DNA from 4 places in the Ruegeria sp. C8 genome. Region 3 is predicted to be linked to each of the others. Evidence: riboswitches for the same ligand, from Rfam matches in the RefSeq annotation. Region 3 holds a riboswitch; each other region holds the start of a gene.
What was found. Region 3 has a riboswitch for cobalamin ahead of ACR0KL_RS21480 (hypothetical protein). Riboswitches for the same ligand answer to the same signal wherever they lie in the genome.
Positions count from the first base shown of each region.

Region 1: linked by a shared signal. The riboswitch ahead of ACR0KL_RS13255 (aromatic ring-hydroxylating oxygenase subunit alpha) and the one ahead of ACR0KL_RS21480 (hypothetical protein) in region 3 are both predicted to bind cobalamin.
Region 2: linked by a shared signal. The riboswitch ahead of ACR0KL_RS03335 (DUF1636 domain-containing protein) and the one ahead of ACR0KL_RS21480 (hypothetical protein) in region 3 are both predicted to bind cobalamin.
Region 4: linked by a shared signal. The riboswitch ahead of nrdH (glutaredoxin-like protein NrdH) and the one ahead of ACR0KL_RS21480 (hypothetical protein) in region 3 are both predicted to bind cobalamin.

Region 1 covers NZ_JBQFRV010000009.1:73,806-79,380, reverse strand. The annotation lists gene ACR0KL_RS13260 (hybrid-cluster NAD(P)-dependent oxidoreductase) at 1-1,057, opposite strand, end outside; gene ACR0KL_RS13255 (aromatic ring-hydroxylating oxygenase subunit alpha) at 1,063-2,334, opposite strand; cobalamin riboswitch at 2,399-2,602, opposite strand; gene ACR0KL_RS13250 (GNAT family N-acetyltransferase) at 2,722-3,243, opposite strand; gene ACR0KL_RS13245 (type I glutamate--ammonia ligase) at 3,358-4,671, opposite strand; gene ACR0KL_RS13240 (MurR/RpiR family transcriptional regulator) at 4,668-5,546, opposite strand.
Region 2 covers NZ_JBQFRV010000001.1:658,198-663,772, reverse strand. The annotation lists gene cobN (cobaltochelatase subunit CobN) at 1-2,052, opposite strand, end outside; gene cobW (cobalamin biosynthesis protein CobW) at 2,058-3,113, opposite strand; gene ACR0KL_RS03335 (DUF1636 domain-containing protein) at 3,110-3,490, opposite strand; cobalamin riboswitch at 3,574-3,777, opposite strand; gene ACR0KL_RS03330 (NAD(P)-dependent oxidoreductase) at 3,804-4,874, shown strand; tRNA gene ACR0KL_RS03325 (tRNA-Cys) at 4,914-4,987, opposite strand; gene ACR0KL_RS03320 (protein-L-isoaspartate O-methyltransferase family protein) at 5,209-5,575, shown strand, end outside.
Region 3 covers NZ_JBQFRV010000025.1:722-6,296, forward strand. The annotation lists partial or broken gene ACR0KL_RS21470 (DNA polymerase III subunit gamma/tau) at 1-1,045, opposite strand, end outside; gene ACR0KL_RS21475 (phosphatase domain-containing protein) at 1,215-1,718, shown strand; gene ACR0KL_RS21480 (hypothetical protein) at 1,715-2,122, opposite strand; cobalamin riboswitch at 2,211-2,430, opposite strand; gene ACR0KL_RS21485 (alpha/beta fold hydrolase) at 2,591-3,448, shown strand; gene rsgA (ribosome small subunit-dependent GTPase A) at 3,492-4,520, opposite strand; RNA gene ffs (signal recognition particle sRNA small type) at 4,678-4,776, opposite strand; gene ACR0KL_RS21500 (bifunctional 2',3'-cyclic-nucleotide 2'-phosphodiesterase/3'-nucleotidase) at 4,816-5,575, opposite strand, start outside.
Region 4 covers NZ_JBQFRV010000013.1:101,062-106,636, forward strand. The annotation lists gene ACR0KL_RS16830 (hypothetical protein) at 1-240, opposite strand, end outside; gene ACR0KL_RS16835 (DEAD/DEAH box helicase) at 478-2,355, shown strand; cobalamin riboswitch at 2,444-2,635, shown strand; gene nrdH (glutaredoxin-like protein NrdH) at 2,721-2,942, shown strand; gene nrdI (class Ib ribonucleoside-diphosphate reductase assembly flavoprotein NrdI) at 2,958-3,371, shown strand; gene nrdE (class 1b ribonucleoside-diphosphate reductase subunit alpha) at 3,353-5,476, shown strand; gene nrdF (class 1b ribonucleoside-diphosphate reductase subunit beta) at 5,488-5,575, shown strand, end outside.

The sequences.
Region 1 (5,575 bases), on a different contig from region 3:
CGATCGGGTTTGAACAGCATGCCAGAATGTAGCCTGCTGCGATGTCATCCTCGGAGATACCGCCGTTGTGAACCATGTGCACCTCACCCGAGGTCTTTTTGACCTTGCAGGTGCCGCAAACGCCAAACGTACAGCCCGAGGCAATGCTCAACCCGACGGCACGTGCGGCGGCCAGAACCGTATCTGTCTCGGCGACTTTAGCAGTGACACCCGAGGTCGCAAACACGATCTCGGCGGCGCTGTCATCGTCAGGAACGATATCATCCAGATCGGGCTGATCCGCTTCGGTCTCAACCGGAGCTCCAAAGCTTTCCTGATGATAGTTGTCCATGTCAAAGCCAAGACCCGACAGAGCGTCCCGAACAGCTTGCATGAACGGCTCCGGACCGCAGCAATAGACCTCACGGTCCAGATAGTCTGGGGCCATGAGGCCCAGCATCAGCTGGTTGAACTGACCCTGGTAGCCGGTCCAGGGGCTGTAACGATCCGCTTCCTCTACGACGAACTTCAGATCCAGACCCGGCGTCCGACTTGCCATCTGCTCCAACCGTTGGCGGAAGATGATCTCGGACGGGCGCTTGGCGCAATTGATGAAGACTACATCCAGATCGCGGCCTTCGTCCCACATGCAAGTTGTCATCGACATCATAGGCGTGATGCCCGACCCCGCCGAGACGAACAGATACTTGGCGGCGACGCTTTCAGCATTGGTGAACAGACCCGCCGGGCCAATTGCCCGCATCCGCATACCCGGCTTCAGATTGTCCAGCATCCAACGAGTACCGATGCTGTCCGGCTGCGCCTTGGCCGTGATCGTAATGGATCGCGGACGTGATGGGGATGACGAGATCGTATAGGTCCGATGCACAACGCCTCCCGGCTGCCCCGGTGCCGGAATCTCGAGCGTCAGGAACTGACCCGGATGGTAGGCAAACAAAGCCCCGGACGGGGCGCGGAACGTAAAGCTGGCGGTGTTTGGCGTCTCGGGCACGACCGAGACGCATTCCAGCCTCTCATCATCCTGCCAGATCGAGGCAACAGCGTTCAGGTCTTTCATCTCCGTCACTCCGCCGCCATCGTGTTGGGCGCAAAGTGACGCGCCAAAGCGCTGCAATACCAATCAGTGAATTGCAGAACACCGGATTCCTGGACCCCCGAATACGGCCCCGGCACATAGGCCGGACTGTTGATGCCCATCTGGTTGTCTTCCACCACGCGGCGATCTTCATCATTGGTGGCCATCCAGACCTCAGTCAGGCGCTTGACGTCATAATCGACCCCTTCGATCGCATCCTTGTTGACCAGCCACTTCGTGGTGACTTCGGTCTCGGTCGGGCTGACCGGAGTGACGCGGAAGACAATCGAGTGATCGGCCAGGAAGTGGTTCCATGTGCTGGGATAGTGGAACTTCAGCAACGTCCCCGCATCGGCAAAGGGCGCGCGGCCCAGAAAGCGGCGCAACGCAGATTTGCCGTCCAGAGTGTAGCTTTCCGCCCCTTCCTTAAGCGGCATCCGCGCCAGACGGTATTGCCCGTCATCATGCAGATAGAACTGCGACGGCATCCCTGCAGCCTCGCAACGGTCGAAGTGAGCTTGCATGAAGGCCGGGGCTTCACCCCCTTCAATACCGGTTACCGAGGGATCATCAGGGAAGGTCCGGCACAGCGAAGGGTGGTTGCCGCCGCAGTGATAGCACTCGCGGTTGTTTTCCCAAACAAGCTTCCAGTTGCCCTTTTCGATGATCGTGCTTTCAAAGGCGACCTTGGCGTTGTTCAAATCATGCGGCTCCAGATAGGGCCGTGCTTTATTGGCGAAGGTGTCGAAATCGGGGGCTACATCTGCAAGACAGATATAGACCAGCCCGGCCAGTTCCCTGCAGTGGACGGTTTTCAGCCCGTGTTGTTTGGGGTCGAAATCAGGCCCCATATCACGCGCCCACAGCAATGAGCCGTCAAGCTCATAGGTCCACTGGTGATAGGGGCAGACCAGTTTGGGCGAGTTCCCCTTGGCCGCTTTGCAGATGATCGACCCGCGATGGCGGCAGGTGTTGTGGAAGGCCCGGATCTGATTGTCCGCACCGCGCACGATGATCACGCGGTATGCGCCCACAGTGTAGGTTACATAGTCGCCTGTTTTCACCAGTTCACATGCCGGAATGGCAAATAGCCAGTCGCGGTAGTGGATGGCCTCAAGATCGGCCTGAAATACATCTGGATCTGTATAGAATGCCTGTTCAAGGGCATAGGCCGGGTTTCGACGCGCCAACAGGCTTTGAACGTTGCTCACTTCTGGCTCTCCTGCCGCGCCCCGCGGCTTAGCTTGGGCAGATGACATCAGAGGCCAGTCCGGAGCCGTGCGAGGATCACGTCCGAAACTTGTGCCCCCACCGCCACCCGCGGTTTGACATATATGCAAGGCTGGTTTCCGGACTTGAAAGGGGCTTACGCCCGGTTTCGACACCTTCCCGGGATCCTCGTCCCAGTGGTTACCTGTCGAACCTGACCTTTCTTACCGTTGCGGGGGCAGCGCCGGAATTGCACCGGCTTCCCAATTCTCTGCCGCCCGAGAATCAGACAGCAGCACCTCACACGCGCAACCTACGCGGGGATGAATTCGCGGCTGAAAGCCTTGCGACATTTCCAGAAACAAAACAGACATGCCCAGCAGAAATGGAAACCTGAAACAGGGCTACAGCTTGAGGCAAGAACAAAAAAACGGAATTCACCCGTGTTGTGATGTGTCCCACAAATGCGCGTGCATGAAGGGCGCAATCGCAAGTGTTTTACCCCCCAGCTTTTCAACCGATCCTGCAATGAGCTCAAGCACCATCCATGCCTCTGGGATCGTCAGAAGGTTCGGATATGGCGTCTCTTTGTCGGTCGGAACAAACCCGAATAAGGGGTAGAATGTCGGCACGCCCAACACAAAGACCGCGTCTGTTCCAATGGACCTCAAGTGGTTGATGCTGGTCTCCATCATCTCTCTGCCAATTCCGAGACCTTGATGTTCTGGCGAGACACCGAAGGGCGCCAGAAGATAGCATTTAACGTCCGGGTGATCCTGGAAGACAAACGGGGTGAACATGACATTGCCCGCGATCTGCCCGTCACGCCTCACACTGATAGAAATCGTTTCCGGATGCTCAAGGAGATCTTCGGCGAGTTGAGCGATTTCGTTACCTTCTGCTTCGCCAAAAGCCAGCCTATGCACATTCAAGATGGCATCGGTTTCTGAACGTTTCATTATCCATCCCTATCCTGAGCTAGACAGCCTGCGCCGCGACATACTGCGCGAGATTACCCGACCGACGCACCAGAGGTTGCATTGGGCGAGCTTCGGCAAGACCAGCCGCCCAGGTCAATATGTTTCTTCGTACAATCGGCAGCGTGCGTCTGTGTCCAGATGTGCGGTTGTCGCGATCTCAGATTGTTTGTGGGCTTGGTACACCTCGGCGAAGCCCTCGGGGAACCAGCGGGTCACGACTGAGTTGTTTACGAACCGGTCGAGCGCATCTTCCAAAGTCTGAGGCAAGCGCACCAGCCCCCTTTGGTTCAGTTCTGCGACGTCCAACAGCGAAAGATCTTCCTCGGTTGGAATTGGCGCGGGTAGCCCCTCTTCGATCCCTTGTGTCCCGGCCATGACAACCGCCGCAAGCGCCAGATAAGGCGAAGCTGCAGCATCCGCCGCACGGTATTCGACATTGAACTGCCGCGCGATCGAGGTCGGGTCTTTTGCGGTTACCGGACAAATCCGCAAGGAAGCCTCGCGATCACGGAAACCCAGATTGTTGAAAGCCGCAGACCAACGATGCGGTGTCAGGCGTTCATACGAAATCACCGAAGGCGCAGTCAGAGCCAGGATCGCATCAAGATATTTCAGAACTCCGGCGGCGAAAGCGCTCGTCAGGTCCGACATGCCGCAGGGCCCGTCTTCGTTGTAGGTAAGCGGCGTTCCCTGATCATCCACAAGGCTCATGTGGATATGGACTCCATTCCCAACGCTCGCGACATCGCGAATAGGGGTATAGGTGGCCCGCTCGCCATAGGCCTGCGCAGTCGCATAGGTTAGTTCGCGCACCATGATCGCCGCGTCCGCGGCGCGAACACCCAGCTCGGGGCCGATGACGACCTCATATTGGTTTGGGCCATATTCCTTCATGATCGAATCCGGCTTCAGACCGACCTGAGAAATCGTGTTGATCAAGGTCTCGCACAGATCACGCTGCAGGCCAAAGCCCCGGTAGCCATAAGCTTCGTTGGCCTGGCTTGGCGGATCTTTCAGCTGGAACTCATGCTCAAAGGCGGCCAGCAAATTTGCTCCTGAGACTTCGTGCAGCCGCTCCAGCGCCGCCCTCAACAAACTGCGCGTGCAGAAGTCCCAAGGGTCTCCGACCAGAGTGACGATATCGCCCATAAGAAAGTGCAGGCCGGAGTCTTCGCCGAACTCGACCTTTGCCTCGGCCGTGGCGTCCGGGATCAGAAGAAGATCGCCCAGCGCGCCAAACGGGCTTTCGGCAATTCCGTCAAAGCAGTTGATCTGAACATTCGTGGGTGTCCACCCGACCCCACGCTGCAACCGCTTGTTCAGTTGATCCGCCGGAAAGGCCTTGCCTCGCAATTTCCCGGCAAGGTCAGAGGTGGCGACAAACATCAAGGGGGTTTTTGGCATCATGGGTTGGGGTCCTGATTGTGGGATCGCATGGCATCCCAGGCTTCGATGCGGGATTTCGTCTGGTCCCAGTTGTCTTCGGCAATACGCGTCACCAGCGCCTCGGTGACGGCAAGGGCCGCTGTGTACGTATCCCAGAGCGTGCCGCTTTCGATCGGAACTGGCAAGATTTCCGCCGCATGGCGGGATATGGGAGACAACCATTTGTCTGTCATGAGGACAACACGAACTCCTCGGTCCTGCACGGATGTCGCGGCCAATCGCGCCAGCGCAGGTTGGTAGCGGCGAAAATCGACGAGAAACAGGATATCGGCAGGCTTCATCCGCAGCAGGTATTCCGGCCAGATCTCATTGTTGGCCGGAAGATGATACACGCCGCTGCGGGTTTGGCGCAGGTGAAAAGACAGGTGCTGCGCGATGGTATCACTGATCCGACCGCCCAAAATATAGACATCGCTTTTAGGCTGGCTCAGTACCGAGCATATGCGCTGAAACTGCGCCTCGGTGATGCCTTCTGCCGACAGCGCCATCTGGGACGAGGCGCGCGCGATGAAATCACGTAAGAACCCTCCATCAACACTGCGCCCTTCCCCGTGCAGATCGGTGGGCGAGCGTTGGCCTTCTTTCAATTCCGACAAGAGAGCACGTTGGAATTCCTGATAGCCGCCCAGTCCGATCTTGGTGACAAACCGAGAGATCGACGGGGCCGAGACCTCGGCCCGGCGCGCGAGTTCCTGAATCGTGACCAGACCCGCATAGGGGTAGTCGCTGAGCAAGGCAGCGGCCAGCTTGCGCTCGCTCGCCGTCATGTTTTCCGCCTTCGCTTCAATTCTCTGCCTAACCAGCAAGCGGCACCTCCTAATCTGAATGGATCGCATGGAATAAAAATTTCAGTCAATCTATTTTT
Region 2 (5,575 bases), on a different contig from region 3:
AACCTCAGGCGCACGGCCATAGATATGCAGCCCGTCGCCGAACTGGCTTTCTTTGATATCGCAGACAAAGCGGTCGATGCGGGTAATCGCCTCGGCGGTGCAGGTGGCCTGATCGAGACCCAGATCGCTTTCCAACCCGATGGCTTGTGCCTCGTCGCGGATATTTTCCTGCAGGCGGTCACGGCGTTTGGGATCAAGCCCGTCTGCGTTCGAGAACTCATCAAGCAGAGACTCCAGACGTACCATACGATCTGGGGTGCCGCTTTCCTTCATAGGGGGCGGGATATGGCCCAGCGTCACGGCCCCGATCCGACGCTTGGCTTGCGCGGCCTCGCCTGGGTCGTTGACGATGAAGGGGTAGATCACTGGCAAGTCGCGGATCAGCGCCTCGGGCCAGCAATTCGCCGACAGAGCAACGGACTTGCCCGGAAGCCATTCCAGAGTGCCATGCGCGCCGATATGGATCAAAGCGTCTGCGCCCAGCCCCTTGCGCAGCCACAGATAGAAGGCGACGTAGCTGTGACGCGGGGTGCGAGACAGGTCGTGATAGTCGTCATTGCGCAGCTCGGGTGTGCCGCGTTCGGGCTGTAGAGCAACGAGCGCGTTGCCTCGGCGCAGGGCGGTGAAGTGGAACGCGCCTTCAGTAAAAACCGGGTCGTCTTCGGGCTTGCCCCAAACGGTTTGGAGATCGGCCCGCAGTTGCTCAGGCAGGTCAGCTAGGGCTGCCTGGTAATCTTCCAAAGACCATGAAATGCGCGCATCCAGCAGGGTTTCAGCAATTGGTTCGGCCGGTGCGGTGTTGTAGCCCTCGGCCTGAAGATCGGTCAGGATCGCCTCGGCCGAGGCCAGCGCGTCGAGCCCCACCGCATGCGCCATTTGCCAGTCTTTGCCGGGATAGGTCGACAGCACCAGCGCGGGCACCTGATCCGCCTTGGGCTTGTCATGCAGGGTCAGCCAGCCGGTGACACGGTCGATAATCGCTTCGATCCGTTCTTGCTCAGCCCGGTGGGCAAAGCGGGAATATTCCAGATGCGGATCACGCTTGCCCGGTTCCTTGAACGAGGCAATGCCCGCTGAAATGCGCCCGTCGACTTCGGGCAGCACCACATGCATGGCAAGATCGGCAGGGGAAAGGCCCCGTTCGGCCTCGGCCCAAGCCTTGCGGCGGGACGTGGCGAGGGCCATCTGAAACACGGGCACGCCCGCCGCGTCCAAAGGGGACGTACCCGATGCGCCTTTGCCCGAGAACGAGGTTGCGTTGATGATTGCCGAAGGCTTCAGCGCGACGATGTTGTCACGCAACCACTCAGCCGCAGCAGGAGCCTTGAGCGAAGGGGCGAAGAGACCTACGGCCTCGAACCCGCGATCTCGCAAGCTGCGGATCACGGTGGCGACAGGGGCCGTGTCCGCCGAGGTCAGATAGGCGCGATAGAAGGTGACGACGATACGTTTTGCGTCGCCCGCAAAGGCAGTCTCAACCGGGATCACGCCGCGATCAGGACACCACGCGCCAGATTCGGGCAGGGTTTTAGCCCCCATAACAGGGCCGGCATAAAGCCCCGCCGCCAACGCCATCTGCGCCAAGGCGGCCTGTGCCGCGACTTCGCCGCCTGTGTCGCAGAGATGTGCCAGACGGCGCAGGGTCGAGACGGGCAGGGTGGAATAGTCATCCAGCCGCGGGTCCTCACGCCCGTCGGCGGGTAGGACGGCCAACGCGATGCCCTTGGCCTTCGCCAGCGACAGCACTTGCTGCAGCCCGTAAGCCCAGTAAGGCACGCCGCCAATCAGGCGGATCAGAATGCCCTTCGCACCCTCCAGCGTCTGCTCCACGTAGGTGTCGACGGACAGAGGATGTTTCAACGCCGTCAGGTTCGCCAACCGCATCGTGGGCATACGCCCATCCGGCCCGCCACCGCGATGCCAGCCCGCCGCGAAAGCGCCAAGGTCGCTGTCCGAGAAGGACAGCACCACCAAATCCGCCGGGCTCTGGCCCAGATCGGTTGGGATTTCCGTTTCTTCTAACCCGTGGCTTTCGCGGAAGACGACGTGCATGGGCCTTACTCGGCGGCCTCGGTCACACCCGCGAGGATATCGCGGATTTCCGCTTCTTTGATATCGTCATGCTCGGCGATCACCACCATGCGCGAGCGGCGTTCCTCACCGGGGCCCCATGGACGGTCGTATTGATGACGCACACGGGCACCCACGGCCTGCACCAGCAGGCGCATCGGCTTGCCTTGCACGGCGGCATAGCCTTTGACGCGCAGGATGTTCAGCTCATTGGCCAGACGTTCGATCTTGGCGACCAAATCGGCAGGATCGGACTGTTCCGGCAGATCAACGATGATGCTTTCGAAATCGTCATGCTCGTGATCGTGGTGACCGTCGTGATGCGAAGGACGAGCGTCCATGTCATCCTCGGCTGCGGCCTCAAGACCCAGAACGACGCGCACATCCACGGCGCCTTCGGCCACTTCGACAACGGGCAGCGGGCGAGGGGCCTCGGCGGCAATGATCTCTTTGGCTTTTGCCACGCCTTCGGGACCGGCCAGATCAGGCTTGGTCAGCAGGATGATATCGGCGCAGGAAATCTGATCCTCAAACACCTCGGATAAGGGCGTTTCATGGTCGATCGAGTCATCAGCCATGCGCTGAGCGTCCACCGCTTCGACATTCGGAGCAAAGCGACCAGCGGCGACGGCCTCGGCATCGGCCAGCGCGATCACGCCATCAACAGTGATTTTCGATCGGATATCGGGCCAGTCGAACGCCTTCAGCAGCGGCTTGGGCAGGGCGAGGCCCGAGGTTTCGATCAGGATGTGATCGGGGCGCGGCTCCAGCGCCATAAGGGCTTCGATGGTCGGGATGAAATCATCGGCCACAGTGCAGCAGATGCAGCCGTTCGCCAGTTCCATGATGTTTTCCGCCGGACAATCCGGGATCGCGCAGGATTTCAGGATATCGCCATCGACGCCGACATCGCCGAACTCATTAACAACCACGGCCAGACGCTTGCCTTGCGGGTTCTGCATCAGGTGCTTAACGAGAGTTGTTTTGCCCGAGCCCAAGAAGCCAGTGATCACGGTGACGGGGAGTTTTTCCAAGTTGCTCATTTCAGGGCTCCAATCGGGGGAATACGGGCTGCGCAGTTTTTGCGGAAGTGTTCAGGGCGCTCACGCCATTTGACCAAGCCGTCCTCGGTCGCGAGGTACTTGGTGGCGCCGTCCACGATCACGTCGACATGGTCGGTTTCGTTCAGATGTTCATAGACGAAGGTCCAGCGTTCCGGGCCGCCACGCAGCACGATGGAACAGCCCTCGTTGCAGTTGGATAAACACTCCACGGCTTTAAGGGTTATCCCTTCCGGCAGGTCCGCCTGTTCAAGCGCCTTGTGCAACAGGGTGCCGGGGCGTTTCGCGTCGTCTTCAACGGGCAGTCCGCGACGACAGGTGGTGCAAACCAGCAATTCGACCGGAGCGGTCTCGGTCATGTCTCTCATCCCCCCAAATCCTCATCGTGGGGGACGGGGTTTCATGCGGGTCCCTTGACCCGACACCGGAACACCCCGTCCGGTTTCATCTTCGGGCGCTGGCAGGTCTCCCGGCTTGCGGATGTCAGAGGCGTCCTCTGTCGGATGTCCCGCCTTCCCGGCTTTGCGCCAGTGGCTCGGGCACCCTCTCCGGTCACGGTCGCGGGGGCGGCTGCGTTTGGCGGAAAACCCGTTGACGCATTCCCTTTTCATCTGCTCTCACAGACACCAACAGGAGGCTCATGCGGCACCGACCCTCAGCTTGTCAAGCGCGATGCAGTCCAGACCGCTGTGGTGCGTTGAAAAGCGACCTGCCAGCGTCGCTAGGCGGCATGAATCGGGCGCTGAGGCGTGGTCGCATGGCCTTAGGGCGCAAACGGAGGCGAAATCCATGAAAGTAGGTTTTATCGGGCTTGGGAATGTGGGCGGCAAGCTGTCGGGGTCATTGCTGCGTAATGGAATCGACCTGACGGTTCATGACCTGAGTTCCGATCTGGTTGAGGCCTTCGTCGCGCAGGGGGCCAAAGCGGCTGATAGCCCGGCCCAGATGATGCGCGATTGCGATGCCGTGATCACCTGCCTGCCGTCGCCTGCGGCTTCGGACGCGGTGATGCAAGAGATGCTGCCCGAGGTTGGTCCAGGTAAGATCTGGATGGAGATGTCCACCACCGACGAGGCTGAGGTCAAGCGGTTGGGGGCTTTGGTTTTGGAGCGCGGAGGGGCCGCAGTCGATTGCCCTGTCTCGGGTGGCTGTCACCGCGCGGCGACGGGCAATATCTCGATCTTCGCTGGCTGCGACCGCGACACGTTCGAACTTATCTTGCCCTTCCTGACCACCATGGGGCGGCGCGTTCTGCACACCGGAGAGCTCGGCTCGGCCTCGGTTCTGAAGGTGCTGACCAACTATCTTGCCACGGCCAACCTGATCACCTGTGCCGAAGCGCTGGTCACCGCCAAGGCCGCCGGTATGGATTTGAACACCACCTATGAGGCCATCAAAATCTCGTCAGGGACCTCGTTCGTGCACGAAACGGAAAGCCAGGTGATCCTGAACGGTTCGCGCGATATTTCGTTTACGATGGATTTGGTGAAAAAGGATATCGGCCTCTTTCAGGACGTCGCCGACCGCGCCGGTGTTCCGCTGGAAATCAATCCGGTGATGATCAAGATCTTTGAGGATGGCATCGCCCGGTTTGGCGAGCGTGAGTTGTCGCCAAACATCATCAAACGCCTGGAGGAGGCCACGGGCTTGGACATCCGCGCACCGGGTTTTCCTACGGAAATGCAGGACGATGAGCCGGAAGAACCAGGGTACGAGGTTGTGCCTCAGGGGCGTTCCTCCTGAAAACTGATTTCCGAAGACGGTATTTAGAGGAAGGGGATGTGGAGGCGAGTACCGGAATCGAACCGGTGTACACGGATTTGCAATCCGCTGCGTCACCACTCCGCCAACTCGCCTTTTCAAGTAAAATCAAATACTTGCCGTGGTGTGGTGGGCGTTTTAGCAGCTTTCATCGGGGGCGTCCAGAGGATTGCCGTCGATTTTGGGCCGCAAATCAATATTTGTGGGCGGCCGGTCTAAACGGATCGTGAACCAGGCTTGCGGCATCTGGGCCGTTGTCGAGACAGGTCGAGTGTGGCACAAGCCATTTATCCAAGGGATTGAAAAGAGAGATCAGATGTCAGATTTCGCAGCCCGGCGCCGCACCATGGTTGATACGCAGGTACGACCCTCGGATGTGACCAAGTTTCCAATTATCGACGCGATGCTGTCCGTTCCGCGTGAAAGCTTTGTGCCAACTGCACAGCGCGAAGCGGCCTATGTCGAAGGGTTGATCGATCTGGGCAACAACCGCTGCATTCTTGAGCCGCGCACTCTAGCCAAGATGTTGGATGCGCTGAATATCTCCAATGAAGAAATGGTCCTCGATATCGCGTCGGCCTACGGGTATTCGACCGCAATCGCCGCTCGAATGGCGCAGCTGGTGGTAGGCGTCGAATCCGACGAACATCTTGCCTCTGAGGCGCAAAGCGTGCTGACGGAAG
Region 3 (5,575 bases):
GCGCTTTCAACAGCATCTGCCACATCCGAGTCAGCACCCGCATGGGGAGGGCCTCAGCCATCTGCTGGCCCCGGGCGCGTTCATCCGGGGAAACAGTGGGGTCTTCGGCCGCATCGGGGGTGATCTTCACGACAGAAACCCAATGAGTGATTTCGGCCAGATCACGCAGCACGGCCAGTGGGTCAGCCCCTTCGGCGTATTGGCCACCAAGCTCGGTCAGCGCCCCAGCTGCATCGCCCCGCAGGATCATGTCCATGAGGTCCAGAACCCGGCCACGATCCGCGAGACCCAGCATCGCGCGGACTTGATCTGCCGTCGTCTCTCCGGCCCCATGCGAGATCGCCTGATCCAATAATGAGGTCGCGTCGCGAGCAGATCCCTCGGCAGCACGGGTGATCAGCGCCAACGCATCCTCGGCAATCTCAGCGCTTTCAGCAGAGGCGATCTTGCGTAGCAGGCCGATCATATCCTCGGGTTCGATCCGGCGCAGGTCGAAGCGTTGGCAGCGCGACAGAACCGTGACGGGAACCTTGCGAATCTCGGTTGTGGCAAAGATGAACTTCACATGCGCCGGCGGCTCCTCGAGCGTCTTGAGCAGCGCGTTGAAGGCGCTGGTCGACAGCATGTGGACCTCATCGATGATGTAGATTTTGTAGCGGGCCGAGGCAGCGCGGTAGCGAACACTGTCGATAATCTCGCGAATATCATTGACGCCGGTGCGGCTGGCGGCGTCCATCTCCATTACGTCGACATGACGGCCCTCAATGATGGCGACGCAGTGCTCACATTGGCCGCAAGGCTCGGTCGTGGGTCCGCCAGTTCCGTCCGGTCCGATGCAGTTCATGCCTTTCGCAATGATCCGTGCGGTCGTGGTTTTACCGGTTCCGCGAATGCCTGTCATGACAAAGGCTTGCGCGATGCGATCCGCCTCGAACGCGTTTTTGAGCGTGCGGACCATCGCATCCTGACCCACCAGATCGGCAAAGGTTTCCGGGCGGTATTTTCGGGCGAGAACCTGATAGGCGGGGCTGTCTGAGTCGGTCATGTCTGCTCTGGCGGATTCGGAACGTCACCGCAGCGTAGAGGCCTGCGCCGCCCGCGTCCACATGAGTTGAAGAACGATTTTGTTTTGGAAACCGGCGCGTCAGGGGTACACTCTGCAGATTGTGAATCAAGCCTAAAGTCAGGATCAACGCTTCCGGGGGGATGCTGTCATGACGAATTTGGTCATTCATGCTTTGCAAGTGGGCGGGGGCACACTTGCCCTAACGTCGATGCCGGGAAAGGGCGGCGACTATGCAGGCGACCTTGAAACGATTGGAGATTGGAGGCCGGGGCTCGTGCTTTCGATGACAACCGAGGCCGAGCTGGTCCAGTTTGGAGCCCGCGATTTTGGCCGCGACGTTCAGGGGCGCGCCAGCCGCTGGGTGCATCTGCCGATTCAGGATTTCGGCGTGCCACCGTCAGAGGTTGATGCGCAATGGCCCGATGTTAGTGCCGCGGCGCGGCAGGCTTTGTCTGGCGGAGGGCGCGTGCTTGTCCATTGTCAGGGCGGATGTGGTCGCTCTGGCATGGTTGTGTTGCGGTTGATGATCGAATGCGGCGAGGCTCCAACCCAAGCGCTGGATCGGTTGCGCAAGCTACGCCCCTGCGCGGTCGAAACCGATGCGCAGAAGCACTGGGCCACCTTGCCCGCCCGAGCTTTGGCAGACTCCTAAGCCGACAGTTGCAGTTCCGCCGGGGTCGTTTTGCTCGGCGCAATCACTGATGCCTCGAGCATGGCGCAGGGCAGGGATGTCATCGCTGCGCTAGGCAGGCTGCTCGTTTCGGTTCCGAACATAAGGTCGGCGTAGCGATGGAGGGTCTCGCTGTCGGCATTAGGGTCCGCTCCGCAATAGACCCGCACCCGAGACTGGCTGGCCCGAAACCGGGCGTGGCAGCCGTCCGTGCAATGGGTCAGGTCGCTGCTGCCTTCGATTTCGAAATCCGATGTGGTCGCCGGACCGGCTTGGTCCAGTGCGTCAACCATCGAACGCGCCAGCCGTGCCAATGCAGGGCAAGTCTTGCCGGTATGTTGGCAGATGGTTGCTGAGAACCTATGTGTCTTCGTCTTCCAGATCATCCTGCGCCCTCCGCGCGGTGGACAGGGGCTGGGATCAGGTGGGGCAGATAGGGTCTGTCACGGCCTGCCCGGACACCCCGCCCGAGTTTGGGTTATGTTGACGATGGCAGGTCTCCTGACTTGCGGGTCATCGCTTTGCCGACCTTCCCGGCCTTTCGGCCAGTGGATCTTCGACATCGCTCACCGCTTACAGTTGCGGGGGCAGTCGCGGATTTGGTTCGTCCCGAGCAAGCCGGGGAAAACCGCACCGTGTTCCCTTTTCATCCCGACTTCTTGTGAAAGCCGGGAACCATCGGACCATCGCTAGCGTTCATAACCATTCTGAGTCAAGTTGAACTTTCTGCGCTGCGGAAAGACGATCCGCAAAGTGGACGCGTGGTCAAGCGGGATCGCAGTTGACTTGCATGGGCTGTCTGGGGTCAAGTTGCAATGTGAACTCATCAGTTCAGTTTTCCACCGAGGATGCCCATGCTGGATGCAAACCAAACAGTGCTGATCGAAGATGTTCAGATCCCGGTGGGGGATGGTGCCCTGTCCGGGCGGATCTACCGGCCCGTGGCGCAGCCCGAAACCGTAGTGGTGGTCAACAGCGCGACAGGGGTTCCGCGAGACTACTACAAGCATTTCGCACAATGGTTGGCCTCGGATCGTGATATCGCCTGTCTGATCTACGACTACCGGGAATTCGGGCATTCGAAATCGGGCCCACAGCGTCGGTCGAAGATTTCGATGGCCGATTGGGCGTTGCAGGACATGCCCGCCGCGCGGGCCGAGATGCGCCGACGGTTCCCGCTGTCGCAGCAATGGTCAGTTGGTCATTCGCTTGGAGGGATGCTGGGGCCAGTGCAGCCGGATATCGACAAGATTGATCGCATGATCTGCGTCTGTTCTGGCCTTGTGAAGTTGGGCGATCATCCTTGGCCGTACCGCGCTCTGGCCGGGTTGTTCTGGTATGGGCATGTGCCTCTGGTCGTGAGCGGCCTGGGGTATTTGCCGGGCAAGGCACTTGGGTTTGGAACAGACCTACCGCCTAAGGTCTATTGGCAATGGCGCAAATGGTGCACCGCGCCGCAAAGCTATCTGCCCGAGATCGGAGACACACTGCCGCAAGCTACGTGGCAGGATGCTGACGTTCCCGTCGACCTTTTTGCCTTCACAGATGATGAGATGGTCCCAGAAGCTGCCGTTTGGCGGTTGGCCGAGCTTTATGGTCCAAAAGCACGCCGTCACCTGTTGTCACCGGAAGAGTTTGGTGTTCGGGAGATCGGCCATATCGGTGTGTTTGCCCGCCGAAATGCGGTGCTCTGGCCACGATTGATCGCTTGATGGGGGGCGCCGGCGGACCGACGCCCCTTTTTCAGCCCGTGTTTCAATCGCCGCGCCGCGCGGATTTTCCGTGCATCGCAGATCGGACCATCTTGCCGAAAGCCTTGTCGCGTGCCCGCGCCTCGGCCACGGTCTCAGAGTTGCGCTGATCCTCGCGCCTCAGCTTGCGCCAGCGTTCCAACCGATCTGCATCCAGTGTGCCTGCTTCAATCGCCGCCTGCACAGCGCAACCGGGCTCGGCCTCATGCTGGCAATCCGAGAACCGGCAGGTTTGGGCCAGCTCCAGAATGTCCGAGAACACTTCGTCCACCCCGTCCTGCGCGTCGAGCAGGCGCAGGGCGCGCATGCCGGGGGTGTCGACCAGCCAACCGCCATTTTGCATCGGATGTAAGGCGCGAGACGTCGTGGTGTGGCGGCCTCGGGCGTCATCCTCGCGGATTGTGGCTGTTGCCTGATCCTGCCCGGTCATTCCGTTGGCGAGCGTTGTTTTGCCAACCCCGGATGACCCGACCAAAGCCGCTGTCTGACTCGCCGGACACCATGCCAGAACCTGCTGCAGGTCTAACGCTTCATGCGCGTTGACCGTCAGGACTGTCAAAAACGGTGCCAGCGCTTCGGCCTGCTTGGCGTAGGCTGCGGGGTCCGAGCAGCTATCTGCTTTGGTCAGGACCACGACAGGATAGCAGCCCGCCTGATGCGCCAGTGCCAGATACCGTTCGAGCCGGGGCACATTGAAATCCGCATTGCACGAGCTGACGATGAACAGCACGTCAACATTGGCTGCGATCAGTTGCGCCTCGGCTCCGGTTCCGGCAGCACGGCGTTGCAACAGGCTGCGCCGGTCAAGCAGATGCTGAACGCGATTCTTGTCATCGGCCAGCACCCAATCTCCGACAGCGAAGTCGCCGGTGGAATGACCAGGGGCCAATAGAGACATTTCTGCGGTCTCGTTCATCCCGACCAGACGGTCCCGGTGAACAGCGGTGAGACGAAAAGGCGTAAGCTGCGCGTGCGCCGCGTGTTGTGCAGCAAAGTGAGAGGACCATCCCAGGTCCGAAAGAGTAAAAGACATTGGTTTGCCTGTGTTCAGATATAGCAATCCCATCGGATGGCAGACGCGCATCCGTTGGTGATGTGTTCAGGCAATCGGAGAGTTGGGTTTAGAACCGATCTGCCCGAAGGGAGTTTGCTACAATCATAAAGCCCTCCTGCGGCTGATGGTTTATATAAAGTGAGAGGTTGGACATCGACCCAAGCGGGGCTCGTTGTGGCTGCTTCCTTCCGGACCTGACCAGGTTGGCGAGGCGCTCGCCCGCGCCAACCTCTCAGGGCCTGATATAGGGAAGGGATGTGAAAATGACAACCCGTCACAAGGTTAGTCGTATCCTTTCAAAGCCCTCGGTATCAGGCCCCAGCAATTCCGGGGAGTACGCGCAGAGCTCAGGCAAATACTTCAACGCTCCGCTGCCGGTTCTGAGGATCGTTTTGGCACCATTCAATGGAGTTAAGGAGAACGGGTAAGGAGCCTGATCCAGTGGGTCTGCGGGCAGGCGATCTGACAGGTAGTCGCGCAGTATCTCTTTGATATCTCTGGACGGCAGCGGAATGGTCCGGGCCTTGTCAACGAAAGGGAAATGCCCACCGCCGCTGGCGCGATAGTTGTTAAGGGCGACGACAAAGCTCTGGTCTTCGCGGACTGTTTGCCCGTCAAAGCACAGGTCGCGGACGCGCTGGGCGGCTGGATCGGTCAAGGCGCCGTTGCTATCGAACCGCGCCGGGCTGGACAGGTCGATCTGATATGTGACGCCAAACACGACGTCAAAGTTATGCCCCGCCCGGTGGGAATCGGTCAGCTCAGCTTGGGTGTCTGGGTGGATCTGGTTGAAAACACTTGCCGACATCTCAAGCCAATCCCGCAGTTGCGCGCCGGTGATTTCGACGGCGCGCAGTTCGTTGGGAAAAACATGCAGGTCAGCGACGTGTCGCAGGCAAATCTCACCCACAGGCACGTCCGTATAGTTTCTGGGTCCAGCGCGGCCGCCGAATTTGTAAGGGGACACTGCAGACAGAATCGACACTCCAGCGAAGGCGGTGCCGTGCAGGTACGGGCGCAAACCCGCCGCTTGC
Region 4 (5,575 bases), on a different contig from region 3:
ATTGCGACGCCACATACTCGGCCCCCAGAAGACATTGTCGTTCTGAGCCTGAATTTCGAGCACCCATTCCGACTGGTTAAATCGCGGCGCATCGCCGGTAGCCGAATTCGACGGCGAAACCGTGGTCTGGCTGGCCGTCCAAATACCGCGCAGATCAGGTGTGGTTTCAGCGGCAGCGGCAGTGCCAAGGGCTAGGCTCGTGGCCAGAGCGGCTGCTCCGGCAGTCATAAATCTGGTCATGGTCTCTTTCTCCCTGAAATCGGTGCCATCTTTGGCTGTGTTCAACAGATTGGGAGGAGTGCGACGGATTACAACTTTCCTGAAGGAACCTTCATCAAGCGTTTATGCTCTGTTTGATCGCACAGGTCGCTTTCCACACTATACATCCGGCGCCTCACTCGGTAAGGAGTGCCCTTCGACGATCATCCGCGTAATAGACGCTCTGAGGGTGACCGCAGCATCCCAAAGAGCCGAGCCATGAATCAGACACTTCAAGACGCCCTTGATCGCAAAGGGTATGACACGCTGACCCCTGTCCAAACCGCCGTATCCGCGCCCGACTTAGAAGGTCGCGACATGTTGGTTTCGGCACAGACCGGATCGGGGAAAACCATTGGCTTCGGCCTTGCCATCGCCCCGACCATACTGGGCGACGTGGATGTATTCGATGGGGCTGGCGCGCCTTTGGCGCTGGTCATCGCGCCGACGCGTGAATTGGCGATGCAGGTCAAACGCGAATTGGCATGGCTTTATGCGGATGCAGGCGCGTTCATCGCGTCCTGTGTCGGCGGCATGGATATGCGAGACGAGCGGCGGGCGCTGGCCCGTGGCGCGCATATCGTGGTCGCAACGCCGGGCCGCCTGCGCGACCATATCATGCGCGAGTCGATTGACCTGACTGCTGTGCGCGCCGTGGTTCTGGATGAAGCCGATGAAATGCTCGACCTGGGCTTCCGCGAAGATCTTGAGTTCATTCTGGAACAGACACCGTCCGAGCGTCAGACACTGCTGTTTTCCGCGACGGTTCCCCGCGCCATCGCCTCCCTCGCCGCGCGGTATCAGCACGATGCCGAGCGGGTCAGCACCGTCAGCGAGCGCACACAACATGCCGATATCGAATACCGCGCGATGAACGTGGCCCCGCGCGATGGTGAGAATGCAATCATCAACGTGTTGCGGTTCTACGAGGCCCCCAACGCCATCATCTTCTGCAACACCCGCGCCATGGTCAGCCGCCTGACGGCGCGGCTGTCGAATCGTGGATTCTCGGTCGTGGCCCTGTCCGGCGAGCTGACGCAAAGCGAACGTTCGAACGCGCTACAAGCCATGCGCGACGGACGCGCCCGCGTCTGTGTGGCGACCGATGTGGCCGCGCGCGGCATCGACCTGCCGAACCTTGATCTGGTGATCCATGCGGAACTGCCGAACAGCCATGAAACGCTGCTGCACCGCTCGGGGCGAACCGGACGCGCCGGGCGGAAAGGCGTCAGCGCGCTGATCGTACCGCCTGCATCGTTCAAAAAGGCGCAACGCCTGCTGAAATTCGCTAAGCTGACCGCCGAGTGGGGGTCTGCGCCCTCGGCCGACGAGGTTCAGGCGCAGGATATGCAGCGGATTTTCAGCTCGGATGATTGGACCGTGGATGTGACCGAGGGGGAAAGTGCTCTGGTCGACGATCTGGTCTCGCGCTTTTCGCCGCAACAGCTGGCGGCGGCCTATCTGCGTCAATACGGGCGCAAGCACTCCGCCCCCGAAGAGCTGAGCGACACGCCGGATGCAGCGGCAAAACCGAACGTGCCCTTTGGCCCAAGCGTGTGGTTTTCGCTGTCGGAGGGACACAACGAAAACGCCTCGCCTCGCTATTTGCTGCCCATGTTGTGTAAGGCGGGCAAGATCACCAAAGACGATATCGGCGCGATCCGCATTGCTGACACAGAAAGCTATATCGAGATTCGCGAAAGCAGTGTCGAAGGTTTCCTGAAGGCCATCGGCCCCAAAATGACGGTCGAAGGCACCAAGACCATCGTGCAACTGGACGCGCCGCCCGCCCTTTCCGGTGGTGGCCGCAAAGGCCCCAAGCGCGACTTCAAAGGCAAGAAGCGCCCCGAACGTGCTGAACGCCAGGCCCGCGCGGCTGAGCCTCAACCCGCAAAACCACACCGGAAACCGGCCGAGAAACCCAAGCCCGAAACGCGCCCCAAACGGGAAGAGGTGCCCTCGGGCGATCAGCATAAGAAACCCGCGCGCCGTCCGAAAGGCCCGCCTCCGCCCAAAGGCAAGCCAAGCAGCAAGAAAAACCGCGCGCGGGCGGCTGCGATGAAGGGTGGCAACGCGATGCCCAAGCGGAAAAGGTAGACCGCCTTAGCGCACGTGGCTGGTTGTGCAAGCGAAGAAATTTATTTTCTTCGCCACACCATATATTGACAACATGCCACCACCAACCCCAATATGGTGTTGCTTCGGTTCTTTCGATTCCTGTTGAAAGCTAAGAGGGAAACCGGTGAAAAACCGGCGCTGCCCCCGCAACTGTAAGCGGAGAGTTCGACTGAATACGCCACTGAAAGCGTGCTTTTGGGAAGGCCAGTTCGAACGTCAATCCGCGAGCCAGGAGACCTGCCGTAAGCAAAGAAAGAGAACCGCGAACGGAGGGTTCGGGGGCGTGTTCAGGGGTCATTTTGCCCGCAGCGTCCTCGGCATTCATTAAAAGGACAGAGGACGACATGAGCATTACCGTATATTCCAAACCCGCATGCGTACAATGCACCGCCACCACCCGCGCGCTGGATGCAAAAGGCATCACCTATGACGTCATCGACCTGACCCAGGACGACAGCGCCATGACCCATGTGACCGAGTTGGGCTATCGTCAGGCCCCTGTCGTTGTGGCAGGTAGTGATCACTGGTCGGGTTTCCGCCCGGACATGATCGCCCAACTGGCCTGACCCATGGCCGCGCCGATCCCGGCGCTGGTCTATTTCTCATCGAAATCCGGAAACACCCACCGCTTTGTCTCGCGGCTGGGCCTGACCTCTTTCCGCATTCCGAATGGAATGGACCCGCTGCCTGACCCCGGACACCCTTACGTGCTGATAAGCCCCACCTATGCCGATGGCGAAGGGCGCGGGGCGGTTCCGAAACAGGTGATCCGGTTCCTGAACAACCCGGACAGACGTGCCGGGATCGTTGGGGTGATCGGCACAGGCAACCGCAATTTCGGTGCGACCTACGCTTTGGCCGGTCGCATCATCGCCCAGAAATGCAACGTACCGCTGCTCTACACGCTCGAGCTGGCCGGAACAGAGACCGACATCGCCCGCGTCCGCGCCGGGCTGGAAAAACTAGGGAGACACCTATGCTCGACAGCAGCGTAAACGAGCAGGACTACCACGCGTTGAACGCGATGCTGAACCTCTACGATGGTGAGGGAAAGATCCGGTTCGATGCCGATCGTATGGCCGCGCGGCAGTACTTCCTGCAGCACGTCAACCAGAACACCGTGTTCTTCCACTCGCTGGACGAAAAGCTCGGGTATCTGGTTTCCGAGGGCTATTATGAAGAGGCCATTCTGGACCAGTATTCCAAGAACTTCATGCGTAAGATCTGGGATGCGGCCTATGCCAAGAAGTTCCGGTTCCCGACCTTTCTGGGCGCGTTCAAATATTACACCTCTTATACGCTGAAAACCCGTGACGGGCAGCGGTTCCTGGAACGCTATGAGGATCGCGTCGTCATGACCGCGCTGGCGCTGGCACGCGGTGATGAGGCGCTGGCCCTGTCCTTCATGGAAGAAATCCTCGACGGCCGCTTCCAGCCCGCCACGCCCACCTTCCTGAACGCGGGCAAAGCCTCACGCGGGGAGTTGATCTCGTGCTTCCTGCTGCGGCTTGAGGACAACATGGAGAGCATCGGACGCGGCATCAACTCGGCCCTGCAACTGTCCAAACGCGGTGGAGGTGTAGCGCTGCTGCTGACCAACATCCGCGAGCACGGCGCGCCGATCAAGGGCATTGAGAACCAATCCTCCGGCGTGATCCCGGTGATGAAACTGCTGGAGGACAGCTTCTCTTACGCCAACCAACTGGGTGCGCGGCAAGGCGCGGGTGCGGTCTATCTGAACGCGCACCACCCGGACATCATGCGCTTTCTCGACACCAAGCGCGAAAACGCGGATGAGAAAATCCGTATCAAAACGCTGAGCCTTGGCGTGGTCATCCCCGACATCACGTTCGAGCTGGCGAAAAAGAACGCCGACATGTACCTGTTCTCGCCGCATGACGTGGAAAAGGTCTATGGCGTGCCGTTCTCGGAAATCTCGGTAAGCGAGAAGTATCACGAGATGGTCGATGACAAGCGCATCCGAAAATCCAAGGTCAATGCGCGTGAGTTTTTCCAGACCATTGCCGAGATTCAATTCGAATCCGGTTACCCCTACGTGATGTTCGAAGACACGGTGAACCGGATGAACCCCATCGCGGGCCGGATCAACATGTCGAACCTGTGTTCCGAGATTTTGCAGGTCAATGAAGCGTCCGAGTTCAACGATGACCTCAGCTATTCGCATCTGGGCACGGATATCTCCTGCAACCTCGGCTCGCTGAACATCGCCAAGACGATGGATGGTGGCGATCTGGGCCGCACTGTTGGCGCTGCGATCCGCGCGCTGACGGCGGTGTCCGAGATGTCGGCAATCGACTCGGTCCCCTCGGTGCGTCGTGGCAATGATGAAAGCCACGCGATTGGTCTGGGGCAGATGAACCTGCACGGGTTTCTGGCGCGCGAACATATCCACTATGGCTCTCCCGAGGGTGTCGAGTTCACATCCGTGTACTTCGCGGCCATGGCCTATCACGCGATCCGCACCTCCTGCGATCTGGCGCAGGAGCGTAAGGCGTCGTTCAAGGGGTTCGAGGCCTCCGACTATGCCTCAGGCACCTTCTTCGACAAATACACCACCCGTGACTGGCTGCCCGAAAGCGAGCGGGTGAAGGCTCTGTTCGACGGCATGACCCTGCCCACACGCGACGACTGGGCAGCGTTGAAGGCCGATGTGATGAAACACGGCCTCTATAACCGCAACCTTCAGGCCGTGCCACCAACCGGGTCGATCAGCTATATCAACAACTCGACTTCTTCGATCCACCCCATCGTCTCGAAGATCGAAATCCGTAAAGAGGGCAAGATCGGCCGCGTCTACTATCCGGCGGCTTTCATGAGCAATGAAAACCTCGAATACTACCGCGATGCCTATGAGATCGGCCCTGAGGCGCTGATCGACACCTACGCGGCGGCCACCGAACATGTGGATCAGGGACTGTCGCTAACCCTGTTCTTCCCGGCCGAGGCCACGACCCGCGATATCAACCGCGCGCAGATCTACGCGTGGAAGAAAGGTATCAAAACCATTTATTACGTGCGTCTGCGCCAGGAGGCCCTTGAAGGGACTGAGGTGCAGGGCTGCGTATCCTGTTCGTTGTAAGGGGAAACGATATGAAAGACATGATCCATACCAAGATCCCCCGCGCCATCAACTGGAACCGGCTGGAGGATGACAAGGACCTTGAGGTCTGGAACCGAC